DNA from 2 places in the Streptomyces sp. PL-29 genome. Region 1 is predicted to be linked to the other one. Evidence: riboswitches for the same ligand, from Rfam matches in the RefSeq annotation. Region 1 holds a riboswitch; the other holds the start of a gene.
The links. Region 1 has a riboswitch for glycine ahead of gcvT (glycine cleavage system aminomethyltransferase GcvT). Riboswitches for the same ligand answer to the same signal wherever they lie in the genome.
Positions count from the first base shown of each region.

Region 2: another riboswitch for glycine. It lies ahead of gcvP (aminomethyl-transferring glycine dehydrogenase); the one in region 1 lies ahead of gcvT (glycine cleavage system aminomethyltransferase GcvT).

Region 1 is NZ_CP136996.1:4,977,023-4,985,365, reverse strand. It holds gene R4Z63_RS23100 (ABC transporter substrate-binding protein) at 1-302, opposite strand, end outside; gene R4Z63_RS23095 (ABC transporter permease) at 380-1,375, opposite strand; gene R4Z63_RS23090 (enhanced serine sensitivity protein SseB C-terminal domain-containing protein) at 1,843-2,583, opposite strand; gene R4Z63_RS23085 (enhanced serine sensitivity protein SseB) at 2,680-3,414, opposite strand; gene R4Z63_RS23080 (AAA family ATPase) at 3,529-4,206, opposite strand; glycine riboswitch at 4,396-4,498, shown strand; gene gcvT (glycine cleavage system aminomethyltransferase GcvT) at 4,670-5,785, shown strand; gene gcvH (glycine cleavage system protein GcvH) at 5,889-6,269, shown strand; gene glyA (serine hydroxymethyltransferase) at 6,285-7,541, shown strand; gene R4Z63_RS23060 (L-serine ammonia-lyase) at 7,880-8,343, shown strand, end outside.
Region 2 is NZ_CP136996.1:1,047,955-1,056,297, forward strand. It holds gene gcvP (aminomethyl-transferring glycine dehydrogenase) at 1-2,148, opposite strand, end outside; glycine riboswitch at 2,345-2,443, opposite strand; gene R4Z63_RS04755 (PRC-barrel domain-containing protein) at 2,565-2,930, shown strand; gene R4Z63_RS04760 (DNA polymerase IV) at 2,950-4,353, opposite strand; gene R4Z63_RS04765 (MerR family transcriptional regulator) at 4,407-5,045, opposite strand; gene R4Z63_RS04770 (bifunctional nuclease family protein) at 5,226-5,699, opposite strand; gene ftsR (transcriptional regulator FtsR) at 5,763-6,524, opposite strand; gene R4Z63_RS04780 (FHA domain-containing protein) at 6,568-7,506, opposite strand; gene R4Z63_RS04785 (DUF881 domain-containing protein) at 7,595-8,343, opposite strand, start outside.

The DNA.
Region 1 (8,343 bases):
TTGCCCTCGGCTCCGGCGCCGGGAGCGAAGGTGGTCAGCGGACGGGCGTACAGGCGGCTGAAGTTGAAGACGAAGCCGTAGTAGGTGTTGCCGGGGTCGAAGGAGTCGGGGGTGTCGGACGCCTCGTAGACGAGCGTTCCGCCCTGCTTGTCGGAGGCGTTGACCACGCCCTTGACGGCGGCGTTGGATCCGGCCGACTTGTCGTCGCCGGCGGTCTTGTCACCACCATTGCAGGCGGAGGCGGTGAGGGCGACGGTGATGGCGGCGGCAAGCACCGCGGCTTTTCTCGACCTGCTTCTCATGACGGAGTGATGCCCCCTGATTCGGAGTGGTGGTGGTACGGGCGGTGCCTCGGCCGGATGCCCGGGAGACGGGCGGATCAGCGCGAGCTCTTGGGGTCCAGGGCGTCGCGCAGGCCGTCGCCGAGGAGGTTGAAGGCGAGCACGGTGAGGAAGATCGCCGTGCCCGGGACGACCATGAACATCGGGTCGACCTTGTAGTAGTCCACGGCGGAGCTGAGCATTCCGCCCCACGAGGCCTGCGGTGGCTGGATACCCACGCCGAGGAAGCTCAGAGAGGCCTCGAAGAGGATGTTGGTCGGGATGAGCAGGGTGGCGTAGACGAGGATCGGCGCCACCAGATTGGGCAGCAGCTCCCGGAAGACGATGAAGGGGCCGCGGGCGCCGAGGCTGCGGGCCGCGTCGACGAACTCCCGCTCGCGCAGCGACAGCGTCTGGCCGCGCACGATGCGCCCGATGTAGGGCCAGCCGAAGAAGCCGATCACGAAGATCAGCACGCCGATGTGCAGCGGCAGTCCCTCCAGCCCGAAGGCCCCGCCCTGGAGGGCGGCCGAGATGGAGATCGCGAAGAGCAGCAGCGGGAAGGCGAGGAAGGTGTCCATCATGCGGCTGATCACCGTGTCGGCCCAGCCTCCGTAGTACCCGGCGACGACGCCCAGCACCGAGCCGATCAGCACCGAGAGGAGGGTCGACCCGAAGGCGACCAGCAGGGAGACCCAGGAGCCTTCCAGGATGCGGGTGGCGATGTCGCGGCCGAACTTCGGCTCCACGCCGAGGGGGTGCTCCCAGCTGATACCGCCGAAGGAGCCGATCGGAGTGGCCAGGGAGGGGTCGATGAGGTCCTGGTGCAGCGCGTCCGGGTCCAGGCCGAACACCCACTGGATCGGCTGCGACAGCGCGGCCAGCACGACGAGGAGCAGCACGACCGCGCCGCCGGCCATCGCCACCTTGTCGCGCTTGAGTCTGGTCCACGCGATCCGGCCGAGCGAGCGGCCCTCGATCGCCTTCTGCGGAACGTCGGGGGTGGCCACGGCCGCGGACTCGGCCGCGTTGGTGTCGTGCAGTGGTGCCGTCATCGTGGTGGGGACCCCTCTCGGCCGACGGTGGCCGGCCCATGCCCGCCGCTGTGGCGGCTTGGTTCAATCGGCGTCGCTGGTGGTGCGATTGGCGAGAAAATGTGCCGGAAGTGCACGTGAAGAGCCGGTGTTCGTGAGATGGACCGGCCTTCGGTGGGGGGAGTCTTCAACGCGCTCTCAACCGCCCGCCAGACCCCCCGGGGATGTGATGCGCAACCGTGATCTGGGCTTACACCTTCCGCTATCCGAACCGCCAGGCCTGTTGAGCGGTGAAACACCGCGCGTTCGGCGCGGAACGGACATCAGACCCAACTGCCCTTTCAGACGTGAATCTTGGGCCTATTCAGCGGATATGCCGAAGGCCGCACCGATGGGACCGGTGCGGCCTTCGAGATGGACGTCTCGATATGCGGATTTCGCGCCAGGAGCCCCCGCGGGTCCGCGGGGGCTCCTGGGGGCGGGCCGGGTCAGTACGCCGGGGCCTGGCCCTCGCGGTCGTAGAAGGGCCGGGTCTGCGCCCGCAGCCACATCGCCACGGGGTCGTGCTCGTCGCCCAGCGCGACGGTGCACACCGGGACGCCCTCGGGCACCGCCCCGACCGACTGGCGCATCATTTCCCGTACGGATTCCAGCGCGGGCGCGGAGGCGTCGTACAGGTCGAGCCCGACGGCGAGGTAAGGGGACCCGAGTGCCGGCTGCACCCAGACGCGGCGCAGCGACCGCACGGCCGGTGTGCGGTGCGCATGCTGGGTCAGCAGGCCGTAGAACTGGGGCAGTTCGATGCTGGGCTCGGACAGCCGCAGCGGGCCCGCGGGCATCCGGTCCAGGCCGGTCGCGATGCGGCGCAGGTCGGCCCAGGGCACGCCGAGGCCGCCGCCCTGGGCATGCGGGTTGAGCCACAGACCCCAGCGGTCCGGGTAGAGGGCGCGGGCGATGTCCCGCCCCGTGACCACTTCGTAGCCCCGGTTCCAGCCGCTCGCGGCCAGTTCCTGGGGGGAGGTGACGCAGGGGGCGTAGCCGAGCCCCTCGACCTCCATGCCGCCGTACTGGGCGTCCGGGGACCCCGGCTGCCCCTGCCACAGCAGCATCCACAGCCGGCCCTCGGACAGGGCCCGCAGCAGTGACTCGTAGCTCTCGTAGCGCCCGGGAGTCACCTGGCGCATCATGTGCTCGACCTGCCCGGCCGCGGCCGTGCCTGACGCACTCACCCGGTACCCCTCTTCGTCCGCCCGTCGCTCCACGCGTGCCTTACCCGGGCCAGCGCTCATGCGTGCGGCCGGGAGATGTAACCAGCTTAAGCGGCCCTACGCGAGGTAGAAGGGGCGTACGCGCTCACGAATCCAGTCCGTGACCGGGTCCTGGGCCGCGTCCAGGAGGATCAGTTGCACGGGCCACGGCGCCGGAACGCGCGCCAGGGCGCGTCCGAGCGCCTCCATCGGCGCCTCCCGCATCTGTGGCTCCCACCCCGCCAGGCGGACACCGACGAAGAGTTCCGGTGCCCCGCCCTCGACGCTGGCGAGGCAGCGGTGCGCCGCCGCGACCACTCCGGTGGCGCGGAACTCCTCGCCGGCGGCAGCCAGGAAGTCCACCGGGTCCTCCTGCCAGTCGGGCTCGAAGAGCCGTACGCGGCCGCCGGTCGCGGAGCCGTCGAGCGGGCTGCGGCCCGCACGGCAGAGCTCGGCGACGGCGGGCGGGGGCAGCGGGACGCCGACGGCGCCCTCCGGATTGACCGCGATGCCGAGCTGCGGGGGCAGCCCCCGGGCGAACTCGACCGCCGGGGCCACCGCGAAGTCCATGCCGGGGCCGACACAGGCGAGGAACTGGGCCTCGGAGCTGTAGACCGGGACGTACGCCGCCCCGCCGATGTCCATGGTGGGCAGGTCCAGACCGGCCGTGTCGGGGCCGCCGCCGCCCGGCAGGGGCACCCACACCCTGCTGCGCCCGAGCACCTCCAGGATCCGGCCGCCGGCGTCCGGCTGCCCGAGCGCCGCCCCGAGCACCTGCTCCAGCTCATTTTCCGGCCAGCCGCTGCCCTGCATCTGCCCCTGCCCCTGTCTGGTCCCGCACGTGCGGTCCCGCGCGTGTCGCCCCGCAGGGTACCGGCCGCGGGGCGGGCACCGCCGCCGGGGATCCGGGTCGGCCCGGCCCGGCGGTCAGCCGTGGAAACCGATCCCCGTCACGGCGGCGGCCGAGCGGCGGTCCAGCAGGGTCGCGGAGGCGCAGCCGGCGGGCGGGCGGCCCGCCTCGGCGTCGCGCAGCAGGCGGCCCACGGCGCCGCGGTGGCGGGCGAAGGCGTAGGCAGACACCCCCCGGCCCCGCGCGGCCTGGCCGGAGAGCGCCTCCTCGGGGCTGCTGTCCAGGAGGACGAGGTGCAGCGACCGGCCCCGGCGGCGCGCGGCCGCGGAGAGCAGGGCGCGCACCCAGCTCTGAGTGCCGCAGTCGTGGACGACGACGGAGTCGCCGGAGCGCAGGATCCGGTACAGCCCCCAGTAGTGCGCGGCGCGTACCAGCGGGCGGTAGACGGCGTAGGGCAGCCGGGCGGGCATCCGGCGCTCCCAGCGTTCACGGGTGTCCTGGGAGTCGACGGCGCCGCCCTCCGGCGCGGCTCGCTTGATCAGCGTGCTCTTGCCGCCGCCGGGCAGCCCGGAGACCACGACGATGTCGCCCTCGGCGAAGCCGAGCCGCCGGGGTCCGCGCAGTGCGGGGCCGCGCAGGTCGCGCACGGGGCCGAGGCCGCCGTCGGCAGCCCTCCCGCGCTCGCGCGCGCCGCGCCGCTGGGCCGGCACCGCTTCGACGGCTCCCGTCGCCGTCACCACTCCGAATCTCCGCACAGTGCTCGCCTTCCCCCCGCGTCGGGCCACCGGGACCCTTCCCACCGAGTGTAAAGAGACGGTAATCCGGCATCCACGGTTCCACTCGGCCCGTTCGGAGGGGCGTACGAACTTTCGGACCCCCACCCCCGATCCCGAGCATGCCGTGCAATGATGTGCGCCATCTGGACCAACTGCATACCGGCCGCTTGAATCCGCGCGGGAGAGTCCCGGCAGGCCGCGAGGCCGTGCCGGGCGCCGAAGGAGCAAGAACCTCCCTTGAATCTCTCAGGCCCCGTACCGCGTGGATGAGGCAGATCTGAAAAGCGAGCTGCGCGCCAGCTCCACCCAAGGTGCAAGTCGGGGAGACCGGCGATCGGACGATCGGCGGAACTCTCGGCGAACCTCTCAGGTTCCGATGACAGATGGGGAGGAACGTCCTCGTCATGTCATGTCGATGCCCTGGGACCCGGGAGCCACACCCATGAGCACTGCCCCCCGCCTGACCGCCCTCGATGCGCTGCACCGTTCGCTCGGTGCGACCATGACCGATTTCGCGGGCTGGGACATGCCGCTGCGGTACGCCAGCGAGCGCGACGAGCACAACGCCGTACGCACCAAGGCCGGCCTCTTCGACCTGTCGCACATGGGCGAGATCACGCTGACCGGCCCGGAGGCCGTCAAGGCCCTGGACTACGCGCTGGTCGGCAACATCTCCACCGTCGGTGTCGGCCGTGCCCGCTACACGCACATCTGCCAGGAGGACGGCGGGATCGTCGACGACCTGATCGTCTACCGCCTCGGCGAGACCGAGTACATGGTCGTCGCCAACGCCTCCAACGCCCAGGTCGTCCTCGACGCCCTGACCGAGCGTGCCGCCGGCTTCGACACCGAGGTCCGCGACGACCGCGACGCGTACGCGCTGATCGCCGTGCAGGGTCCGGAGTCCCCCGGCATCCTGGCGTCGCTCACCGACGCCGACCTCGACGGCCTGAAGTACTACGCGGGCCTGCCGGGCACCGTCGCGGGCGTGCCCGCGCTGATCGCACGCACCGGCTACACCGGCGAGGACGGCTTCGAGCTGTTCGTCGCCCCCGAGCACGCCGTGGAGCTGTGGCAGGCGCTGACCAAGGCCGGCGAGGGCGTCGGCCTGGTTCCGGCCGGCCTGTCCTGCCGCGACACCCTGCGCCTGGAGGCGGGCATGCCGCTGTACGGGCACGAGCTGACCACCTCCCTGACCCCGTTCGACGCAGGTCTGGGCCGGGTCGTGAAGTTCGAGAAGGAGGGGGACTTCGTCGGCCGCGCCGCCCTGGAGGCCGCCGCCGAGAAGGCCGCCGACCAGGCCCCGCGCAAGCTGGTCGGCCTGATCGCCGAGGGCCGCCGCGTCCCGCGCGCCGGCTTCCCCGTCGTCGCCGACGGCAAGGTCATCGGCGAGGTCACCTCGGGCGCCCCGTCCCCGACGCTGGGCAAGCCGATCGCGATGGCGTACGTGGACGCGGAGCACGCCGCGCCCGGCACCTCCGGCGTCGGCGTCGACATTCGCGGTACGCATGAGCCGTACGAGGTCGTCGCGCTGCCGTTCTACAAGCGGCAGAAGTAGCCCTCCGCGCACGACGTCCGCCGTCCGGGCAGCCGTACGGCGTCGTCTCAGTACCCAAGACCGCAGTTCGTATCCACTCCCCCGCATCCAGGAGAATCAGGCCATGAGCAACCCCGAGAAGCTGCGTTACACCAAGGAGCACGAGTGGCTGTCGGACGTCGTGGACGGCGTCGCGACGGTCGGTATCACGGAGTTCGCGGCCAACGCGCTCGGTGACGTCGTCTACGCCCAGCTCCCCGAGGTCGGCGACACCGTGACCGAGGGCGAGACCTGCGGCGAGCTGGAGTCGACCAAGTCGGTCAGCGACCTGTACTCCCCGGTCTCCGGCGAGATCGTCGAGGCCAACCAGGACGTCGTCGACGACCCGGCGCTCGTGAACACCGCCCCGTTCGAGGGCGGCTGGCTGTTCAAGGTCCGCCTCTCCGAGGAGCCCAAGGACGCGCTCTCCTTCGAGGAGTACACCACGCTCACCGCCGGTAACTGACCCCAGGGGATCCTGATGTCTGTACTGAACACCCCTCTCCACGAGCTCGACCCCGACGTCGCCGCAGCCGTCGACGCGGAGCTCGTGCGCCAGCAGTCCACCCTGGAGATGATCGCGTCGGAGAACTTCGCTCCGGTCGCCGTCATGGAGGCCCAGGGCTCGGTCCTCACCAACAAGTACGCCGAGGGCTACCCGGGCCGCCGCTACTACGGCGGCTGCGAGCACGTCGACGTGGTCGAGCAGATCGCGATCGACCGCATCAAGGCGCTGTTCGGCGCCGAGGCCGCGAACGTCCAGCCGCACTCCGGTGCGCAGGCGAACGCCGCCGCGATGTTCGCGCTGCTCAAGCCGGGCGACACGATCATGGGCCTGAATCTGGCCCACGGCGGTCACCTGACCCACGGCATGAAGATCAACTTCTCCGGCAAGCTCTACAACGTGGTCCCCTACCACGTGGACGAGTCCGGCCAGGTGGACATGGCCGAGGTCGAGCGCCTCGCCAAGGAGTCCAAGCCGCAGCTGATCGTCGCCGGCTGGTCCGCCTACCCGCGCCAGCTGGACTTCGCCGCCTTCCGCCGCATCGCGGACGAGGTGGGCGCCTACCTGATGGTCGACATGGCGCACTTCGCCGGTCTGGTCGCCGCGGGCCTGCACCCGAACCCGGTGCCGCACGCCCACGTCGTCACCACCACCACGCACAAGACCCTCGGCGGTCCGCGCGGCGGTGTCATCCTGTCGACGCAGGAACTGGCCAAGAAGATCAACTCTGCGGTCTTCCCCGGCCAGCAGGGCGGTCCGCTGGAGCACGTGATCGCGGCCAAGGCCGTCTCCTTCAAGGTCGCGGGCTCGCCCGAGTTCAAGGAGCGCCAGGAGCGCACCCTGGAAGGCGCGAAGATCCTCGCCGCCCGCCTGGTCCAGGACGACGTCAAGGCCGTGGGCGTGGACGTCCTCACCGGCGGCACCGACGTGCACCTGGTCCTGGTCGACCTGCGCAACTCCGAGCTGGACGGCCAGCAGGCCGAGGACCGCCTGCACGAGGTCGGCATCACGGTCAACCGCAACGCCATCCCGAACGACCCGCGGCCGCCGATGGTGACCTCGGGTCTGCGGATCGGCACGCCGGCCCTCGCCACCCGCGGTTTCGACGCCGAGGCCTTCACCGAGGTCGCCGAGATCATCGCGCAGGCGCTGAAGCCGACGTACGACGCCGAGGGCCTCAAGGCGCGCGTCTCGGCGCTCGCCGCGAAGTTCCCGCTGTACCCGTCGCTCTAGCGGCGGCGCGAAAGGGCCCGGCCTCGTCGTCTGCGCACGGGCCGGGCCCTTCCCGTACCCGCCGGCGTCCACCCCGGCGCGTCCGGCACCCGCCCCGGGCGGGCGGACACCCCTGCCGCCCGGCGCCGGGGCCGGTCTCCGGCAGCCGGCGGGGCCCGGCGCCGCGCCCCCGCGGCGCGAGTGGACACCTTCCCGACCTGTCCACGTAATCCTTCCCACCTCGTCCGGCAGCCAGGACGTTCACCGCACCGCGTTAAGCTCGTCTGTCGGACAAAATCTGAACAATCCGCCTCTCCTGCCCCCTCCCACCCCACGAGCAGACAAGGGAGTCCGCCACCGTGGCCATCTCCGTCTTCGACCTCTTCTCCATCGGCATCGGTCCCTCCTCCTCCCACACGGTCGGTCCGATGCGCGCCGCGCGCATGTTCGTGACGCGACTGAAGAAGGACGGCGTGCTCGCCCAGACGGCCTCCGTGCGGGCAGAGCTCTTCGGCTCCCTCGGCGCGACCGGCCACGGCCACGGCACGCCCAAGGCCGTGCTGCTCGGTCTGGAAGGCCACTCCCCCCGCACCGTGGACGTGGAGACGGCGGACGACGAGGTGGATCGCATCCGCAGGAGCGGCCGCCTGCGGCTGCTCGGGGCGGAGATAGGCGACGTCCACGAGATCGCCTTCGACGAGCCGAACCAGCTGATCCTGCATCGCCGGCGGTCCCTGCCGTACCACGCGAACGGCATGACGCTCTTCGCGTACGACGAGGCCGGCACCCCTCTGCTGGAGAAGACCTACTACTCGGTCGGCGG
Region 2 (8,343 bases), 3.9 Mb from region 1:
GCCGTGCGGGATGCAGAAGGTCTTGTGCAGGTTCAGGTGCGAGACGTCGCCACCGAAGTGACCCGGCTTGGCCAGGCCGACCAGGGCGTTCAGATTGGCGCCGTCGACGTAGACCTGGCCGCCGGCCTCGTGCACCTGGGCGCAGATGTCGGCGACGTGCTCCTCGAACACACCGTGCGTGGAGGGGTAGGTGATCATCAGCACGGCGAGCTCGTCACGGTGCTGCTCGATCTTGGCACGCAGGTCGTCCGCGTCCACCTCACCGTCGTCGGCCGTCTTGACGACGACGACCTTCATGCCGGCCATCACGGCGCTGGCGGCGTTGGTGCCGTGCGCGGAGGACGGGATGAGGCAGATGGTGCGCTGCTCGTCGCCGTTGGCCCGGTGGTAGGCGCGTACGGCCAGCAGACCGGCGAGCTCGCCCTGGGAGCCGGCGTTCGGCTGGATGGAGACCTTGTCGTAGCCGGTGACCTCGCAGAGACGTTCCTCCAGCTCGTTGATGAGCGTGAGGTACCCCTCGGCCTGCTCCACCGGCGCGAAGGGGTGCAGCTGGCCGAACTCGGGCCAGGTCACCGGCTCCATCTCGGTGGTCGCGTTGAGCTTCATGGTGCAGGAGCCCAGCGGGATCATGCCGCGGTCCAGCGCGTAGTCCTTGTCCGAGAGCCTGCGCAGGTAGCGCAGCATCGCGGTCTCAGACCGGTGCTGGTGAAAGACCGGGTGCGTCAGGTACGCGTCCGAGCGCAACAGGCCCTCGGGCAGGGTGTCGGCCGTGGCCTCGTCGAGCGCCTCGATGTCGGCGGTGACGCCGAAGGCGGCCCAGACGGCCTCGATGTCGGCGCGCAGCGTGGTCTCGTCACAGCTGATCGAGACGAGGTCGGCGTCGACCCGGTGCAGGTTGACCCCGCCCTCCCGGGCGGCCGCGACGACCTCGGCCGCGCGGCCCGGCACACGGACGGTGATCGTGTCGAAGTAGGCGCCGTGTACGGTCTCGACTCCGCCGGCCCGCAGACCGGCGGCGAGCAGCGCCGCGTAGCGGTGGGTGCGGCGGGCGATGGTCCGCAGGCCGTCCGGGCCGTGGTAGACGGCGTACATGCCGGCCATGACGGCGAGCAGCACCTGCGCGGTGCAGATGTTGCTGGTGGCCTTCTCACGGCGGATGTGCTGCTCGCGGGTCTGCAGGGCCAGGCGGTAGGCCTTGTTGCCGTCCGCGTCCACCGAGACGCCGACGAGGCGGCCGGGCAGCGAACGGGCGTGCTTGTCCTGGACGGCCATGTAGCCGGCGTGCGGTCCGCCGAAGCCCATCGGGACACCGAAGCGCTGGGTGGTGCCCACGGCGATGTCGGCTCCGAGGGCGCCCGGGGACGTCAGGAGGGTCAGGGCGAGCAGGTCGGCCGAGACGGTGACGATGGCGCCGAGCTCGTGCGCCTGGTCGATGACCGGCTTGATCTCCCGGACGGCGCCGGAGGCACCCGGGTACTGGAGCAGGACGCCGTAGACGCCGCGCTCGGCGATCTCGGCGGGGATGCCGTCGGAGAGGTCGGCGACGACGACCTCGATGCCGATCGGCTCGGCGCGGGTCTCGATGACGGCGATGGTCTGCGGCAGGGCGTCGGCGTCGACGAGGAAGACGTTGCCCTTGACCTTGCCCACGCGGCGGGCCAGGGTCATGGCCTCGGCGGCCGCGGTGCCCTCGTCGAGCAGCGAGGCGCCCGAGGTCGGCAGGCCGGTGAGGTCGGCGACGACGGTCTGGAAGTTCAGGAGGGCCTCGAGGCGGCCCTGCGAGATTTCCGGCTGGTAGGGCGTGTACGCCGTGTACCAGGCCGGGTTCTCCATGACGTTGCGGAGGATCACCGGCGGGGTGAAGGTCCCGTAGTAACCGAGACCGATCATGGGGGTGAGGACCTGGTTGCGGTCGGCGAGCGAGCGCAGCTCGGCGAGCACCTCGGCCTCGGTCCGCGCCTCGGGGAGGTCGAGCGCGTCGGCGGTCTTGATCACATCCGGCACCGCGGCGGCGGTCAGTTCGTCCAGGGAGCCGTAGCCCACCTGGGCGAGCATCTTCGCCTGCGCCTCGGCATCCGGGCCGATGTGGCGCTGTTCGAAGGGGATGCCTCGCTCCAGCTGGGAGAGCGGAATGCGGTTGGCGGTCATGTACGGAGGCCTCCTGGTCATATGACCTGCGAGGGGCACCACGGCGCGGGCACCCGGACGGCCTCCCCCTCTGTCATCTGCACCTGAGAGTTTCACCGGATCTCACGGGGGTCTCCCGAGAGCTCCGGCTTTCACCGTCGGTGAGGAGGGGGACCGGCACTGCGCGCCCGGCACCCGCCCTGCTTTCCAGAGTGGCCTCGTCCGTGCGGTACGTATGCCTGAGAGATTCCGGGGAGGATTTGCTCCTTCGGCGCCTCCGTCTTGCTCACTCGGAGGACTCTCCCGCACAGGGTCGACAGCCGTCACCCAGCCTACCAGCGGGGTTCAAGAGGCTCCCCGAGTGGCCTCCTCTGCGGAAATGCCCTTCTGTAGTCACTAGGGAGCAGTTGCGACAGTTGCGACCATTTGGAGGGACCGTGCAGACCGACATCGATCCGCGCAGCCTGATCGGCCGCAAGGCGTTCGACCGCAACGGTGCCAAGATCGGCACCATCGACGAGGTCTACCTCGACGATGCCACGGGTGTCCCGGAATGGGCCGCCGTCCGCACCGGCTTCTTCGGCCGGGACGCCTTCGTGCCGCTGGAGCCGAGCGAGATGGTCGGCGAGACCCTGCGGGTGCCCTTCGAACGCTCCCTCATCAGGGACGCACCGGATTTCGGCGTCGGCCGCCACCTCTCCCCCGAGCAGGAACTCCAGCTCTATCACCACTACGGCCTGGACACGGCCCTCCCGTCCGACGTCGACCGCGACTTCGGCCGGCTGGCGGGCGACGAGGGCTGACCCGCGCCCCGGCGCCGCCCTACGCGGCCTCCCCCACCAGCGGCAACGGGTCGGACGGCGCCAGATCCGGGTCGTCCACCCGGAAGGTCCGCACCCGGCCGGGCTCCGACCCGGGCTGTTCGAACCGGACGGTGACCCGCCCCACCCCGCTGCCCTGGACCCACCCCGGCCCGTACAGCACGTGGCGTACGTCGCTTCCGGCCGCCCAGCGGCGCTCGGGAGCCTCTTGCTGCTCCGCGGGCGCCGGCGGCCCCTCCTGTGGCTTCTCGTCCCCTCCGGCGGCCTCCGGCTCGGTTCCCCCGGCCGCACCGCCCGTACCGTCCACCTCGGCCGCCACCTGAGGCTCGGCCGCGAGCGACTGGGCGAAGAGGTCCTCCTGCGTGTAGTCCGCCAGGCCGGTCACCCCCACCCCCAGCAACCGCACGCCTCCCGTGGTGTCCACCGCCTCCAGCAGCCGCGCGGCGGCCTCCCGCACCACCGCCGCGTCGTCCGTGGGGCCGCGCAGCGTCTCGGACCGCGTCAGCGTGGAGAAGTCGTAGCGCCGCACCTTGAGCACGATCGTGCGCCCCGAGTGCCCGGAGCCCCGCAGCCGCTGCACGCACCGGTCGGCGAGTCGCTGCACCTCGCCCCGGATCCGCACCCGGTCGTGCAGATCCACGTCGAAGGTGTCCTCGACCGACACCGACTTGGCGTCCCGCTCCGCGACCACCGGCCGGTCGTCCAGGCCCAGCGCCATCCGGTACAGCCCCGTGCCGTGCGCGCGCCCGAGCATCCGGACCAACTCGTCCTCCCCGGCCTCCGCCAGGTCCCCCACCGTGGTGATCCCGGCGCGGCGCAGGTGCTCCCCGGTGGCCGGCCCCACCCCCGGCAGAGTCCGCACCGGCATCGGAGCGAGCAGTTCCCGCTCGGTCCCGGGCTCGATCAGCAGCAGCCCCGCGGGCTTGGCCTCCTCCGAGGCGACCTTGGCCAGCATCTTCGACCCGGCCAGCCCCACGGACCCGCTGAGCCCGGTGGCGGCGGTGATGCCGGCCCGCAGCCGCTCGCCCGTCGCCCGCGCCGAGTGCGAGTCGAAGGCCGCCCCGCCCGCCTCCAGGTCCACGAAGGCCTCGTCCAGGCTGAGCGGCTCCACCAGCGGCGACAGTTCCCGCAGCATGGCCATGACCACGTCGCTGACCTGCCGGTAGAGCGTGAACCGCGGGATCAGGTAGGCGCCGTTCGGGCAGAGCCGCCTGGCCTGCGCCGTGGGCATCGCCGAATGCACCCCGAACCGTCGGGCCTCGTAGGAGGCGGTGGCGACGACCCCCCGTGGTCCGAGCCCTCCGACGATGACGGCCTTGCCGCGCAGGCTCGGCTTCGACGCCTGCTCGACGGAGGCGTAGAAGGCGTCCATGTCCAGATGCAGGATGGTCGGGGCGGCTCTCACGGCACCGATGCTGCCCTACGCCACTGACATTCCCGCGGCCCGGGCAGGCCGGCTCAGCCGGCTCGGTTGCGACGGGCGGCCAGCTCGTCCGCCGGGTGGTGCCGGACCAGGGTCTCGCCGGTGTCCACCCGCTCCCCGTGCAGCTGTGACAGGGCGTTGCGCACGTCGCGCCACACCACCCCCACGGCGATGCCGAAGACGCCCTGCCCACCCTGGAGGAGACTCACGACCTGGTCCGGCGAGGTGCACTCGTACACCGTGGCGCCGTCGCTCATCAGCGTCATCCGCTCAAGGTCGGCGAGGCCGCGGTCGTGCAGATGCTGCACCGCCGTGCGGATGTTCTGCAGCGCCACACCGGTGTCCAGGAAACGCTTGACGATCTTGAGTACCACGACGTCGCGGAAGCTGTAGAGGCGCTGCGTTCCGGAGCCGTAGGCGGCCCGCACGCTGGGCTCCACCAGCCCGGTGCGCGCCCAGTAGTCGAGCTGCCGATAGGTGATGCCGGCCGCGGCGCACGCCGTGGGTCCGCGGTAGCCGACCTGCTCGGGCGCCGGGTCGCCGTCCGGCGAACCGACCGGCGTCGACTCCGGCTGGCGGCGCGCGGGTCCGGCCGCACCACCGTGCAGCGGGTACGGCCCGGTGCCACTCCGTACGGGGGTGCCCCCGGTCGTACCGTCGCCCGTGATCCTCACGCCGACCCTCCGTCCTTGACCTGCCCACCTCGAAGGTAGGCAGTCACCAGGGGTGCGTCAACGATCGCCACACTCGGCACGCCGAGTGATAATCACCCTGAGAGTGGTTTCCCGTATCCGATTGCGGGGAAAGGCTACTCGAATGGGGTGATGGCGCGGCGTGGAGGACGCGGCGGCGACTCACTGTTGGCCGGTACCGAAGTCCTCGGGCGAGATCTGGTCGAGGAACTCGCGGAACTTCTCCACCTCGTCCTCCTGCTCGTCCGGAATGGCGATTCCGGCGTCGTCCAGCACGCCGTCACTGCCGTAGATCGGTGTCCCCGTCCGCAGGGCGAGGGCTATGGCGTCGGAAGGCCGCGCGCTCACCTCGACCCCGCTGGCGAAGACGAGCTCCGCGTAGAAGACGCCCTCCCGCAGATCCGTGATCCGGACCTCGGTGAGCTCCTCACCGACCGCCTCCAGCACGTCCTTGAACAGGTCGTGCGTCAGCGGCCGGGCAGGGGCCATACCCTGCTGGGCGAAGGCAATGGCCGTCGCCTCTCCCGGACCGATCCAGATGGGGAGGTACCGGTCGCCTCCCACTTCACGCAGGAGCACGATCGGTTGGTTGGAGGGCATTTCCACCCGGACACCCACAACGTCGAGCTCGTTCACACAGCAACCCTAGGACCTGCCCGGCAGGTTTGGGTAGTCGGGGCTCCACCTCGGCCGCCGCGCTCAGCGCAACCGGACCCCGAGGGCCGTCTGCACCAAGGCCTCGTGCAGCCGTACGGAGAGCCCCGCGAGCTCTTTCACCGTGGCCTGTGCGTGGGCCCTGGTCTGCGGGTTGCGGTGTCGGCGCAAGGGTGCGACGACCTGCTCCACCAGCCCCGCCTCCCGGTCGGCGGCCGCCTTCATCGCGCGCAGGTGGCGCGGCTCCAGGCCGAAACGCCCCAGGTCGGCCACGAGCCGGGCCACGGTGAGCGCGTCGGCGTCGAACCCGCCGCCCGGCGCCTCGGCGAGGAGCCCGTACGACTCCCACTCGGCGAGCTGCTCCTCGTCCACGCCCACGGCCTCCAGGAGCTCGGCCCGCCCCACCCGGGCGGCGGGAGGCTCCTCCTGCCCCGTCTCGCCGTACAGGGCGGCGGGGTCCGACGGATCGGCGCAGTCGCCGTGCGCCGCCGGTGCCGGGATGCGGACCTGCTCCCCGCGTGCAAGGGCGTCGAGCTGCTCGCGGATGACTTTCAGCGGCAGGTAGTGATCACGCTGCAGGCGCAGGATGCGGGCGAGGCGCTCCACGTCCTCCGTGCTGAACTTGCGGTACCCGGAAGGTGTACGCCGGGGTTCGACCAGCCCCTCCGCCTCCAGGAAACGGATCTTCGAGATCGTGACTTCGGGGAACTCGTCACGCAGCGTGGTGAGCACCGTGCCGATGCTCACCAGCCGCCCGGCCGAGCCGGCGGTGCCGTTCCCGGCGCCGCCTGTCGGGTTGCGCAGCATGGGACCTTCCCTCGGGTGCCCCCGGACCGGGTCCGGGGGAGGGTCAGACGCCCCGCAGGCTCGCGTAGAAGACCAGCCGGTACTTGCCGATCTGCACCTCGTCGCCGTTGTGCAGGGCGACGGAGTCGATGGGTTCACGGTTGACGTACGTGCCGTTGAGGCTGCCGACATCGGCCACGGTGAAGCCGCCGTCCTGACTCCTGCGGAATTCGACGTGCCGCCGGGAGACGGTGACGTCGTCCAGGAAGATGTCGCTCTGCGGGTGCCGGCCGGCCGTCGTCAGTTCGCCATCCAGCAGGAAGCGGCTGCCGGAGTTGGGTCCGCGCCGCACGATGAGCAGGGCGGAACCGGGCGGCAGCGCCTCCACCGCGGCCTGGGCCTCGGGGGACAGCGAGGACGACACGTGCGTCTGTCCCGACACCTCGGCCTCGTAGGCCTCGAGGCCGGAGATCGAGATGGTGGACGTGGTCTCCGAAGCGCGCTCCGGCGTCAGGCCCGCCCGCAGCGGCGCTCCGCAGTTGGAGCAGAACCGGCTGGCCGCATCGCTGCGGTGTCCGCACCTGCTGCAAACCTGCTCGGCCGACATGGACGGCTCCTCGCGCCGCGGCTGCCCCGCGGAGGCATTGGTGGCGTACGGGTCGGGGGCAAACCCTCCACCCGCACTTGAGGTTGATGGTTCACCGAAACCTATGCGGCCGGTACCGGCAGGGTCAACAGACGACGCGCCGGGGGCACCCGGAACTTCGCCCGCGCCGGCGACCTCGTCGCGGAACAGCGGCCGGTCACCCTGCCCTTCCGCGCCCCCGGCGCGGTGCCTGGCCGCGCCGCTCTCCTCGCGGTTCTTCTTGCCGAACAACTTCTCAAACAACTTCACGGGCGATTCCCCTTGACTGAAACAGACCCGCCCGTGGGGCAGGACGAACTCCGCATGCAGACACCTGCCGACCCGGACATTCTCACAACGTCCGTAACCACCAGACAGTTTCCACCACGCACCGCAACTTCGGTGCGGCGACCCCCCGCAGGCATCAGCCTGCGTGAGCCGCTCCACCTTCCACTCCGCTCCACCTTCACCCCGATGACGACCGAGCGTAGTCAGGCTGCTTCGCAGCCCGCAAGGCGTCCACAACGATCTTCGCCGACCGTGTGACGGCGACCGTGGCCTGCTCCTTCTCCAGCGTCTGGACGACACCGCCCGGGATGTTGAGCGCCGGCTCCAGATCCTGGGGCTTCCCGATCACCTTGAACTCATAGGGTTGTGTGATCTTCTTGCCGTCGATCCCGACCCCACCGTTCTCGTCCGAGAAGTACGAGCCTGCCACGATGCGCACCCCGTTGATCTGGATAGCCTCGGCCCCGGCGGCCCGCAGCTCCTGGAGCGTGTCCAGCAGCTGGTCGGGCCGCACCTGGCCGGTGGGATCGGTGATCCTGAGTGTGATGCCCGGCCCCTGGGCTGCCACCGTACCGGCCAGGATGCCGAGTTGACGCTCCTTCTCCGCGGTCTGCCTGCGGGCCTCCTCCGCCTGGTTGGAGCTGCTCTCCAGCTCCCGGCGCTGGTCTTCCAGTCGCTGCTTCTCGTCCTCCAACCGCTTGGTCCGCCCGTCCAGCTCGTCGAGGATGCGTACCAGGTCCTCCTGCCGCGCCCCGCGCAGCGCGCTGGAGTCGCTGTTCGACCGGACCTGGATGGCCAGACCCAGTCCGAGGACGAACAGCAGCAGCGCAACGATCAGTTGGGCCCGGCTGACCCTCGGAGGCCACAAGCCGGCCGCCAGCCGCTGCCGGCCGGTCTCCTCGGGCACCGGCTCGGCCTGTGCCTTTC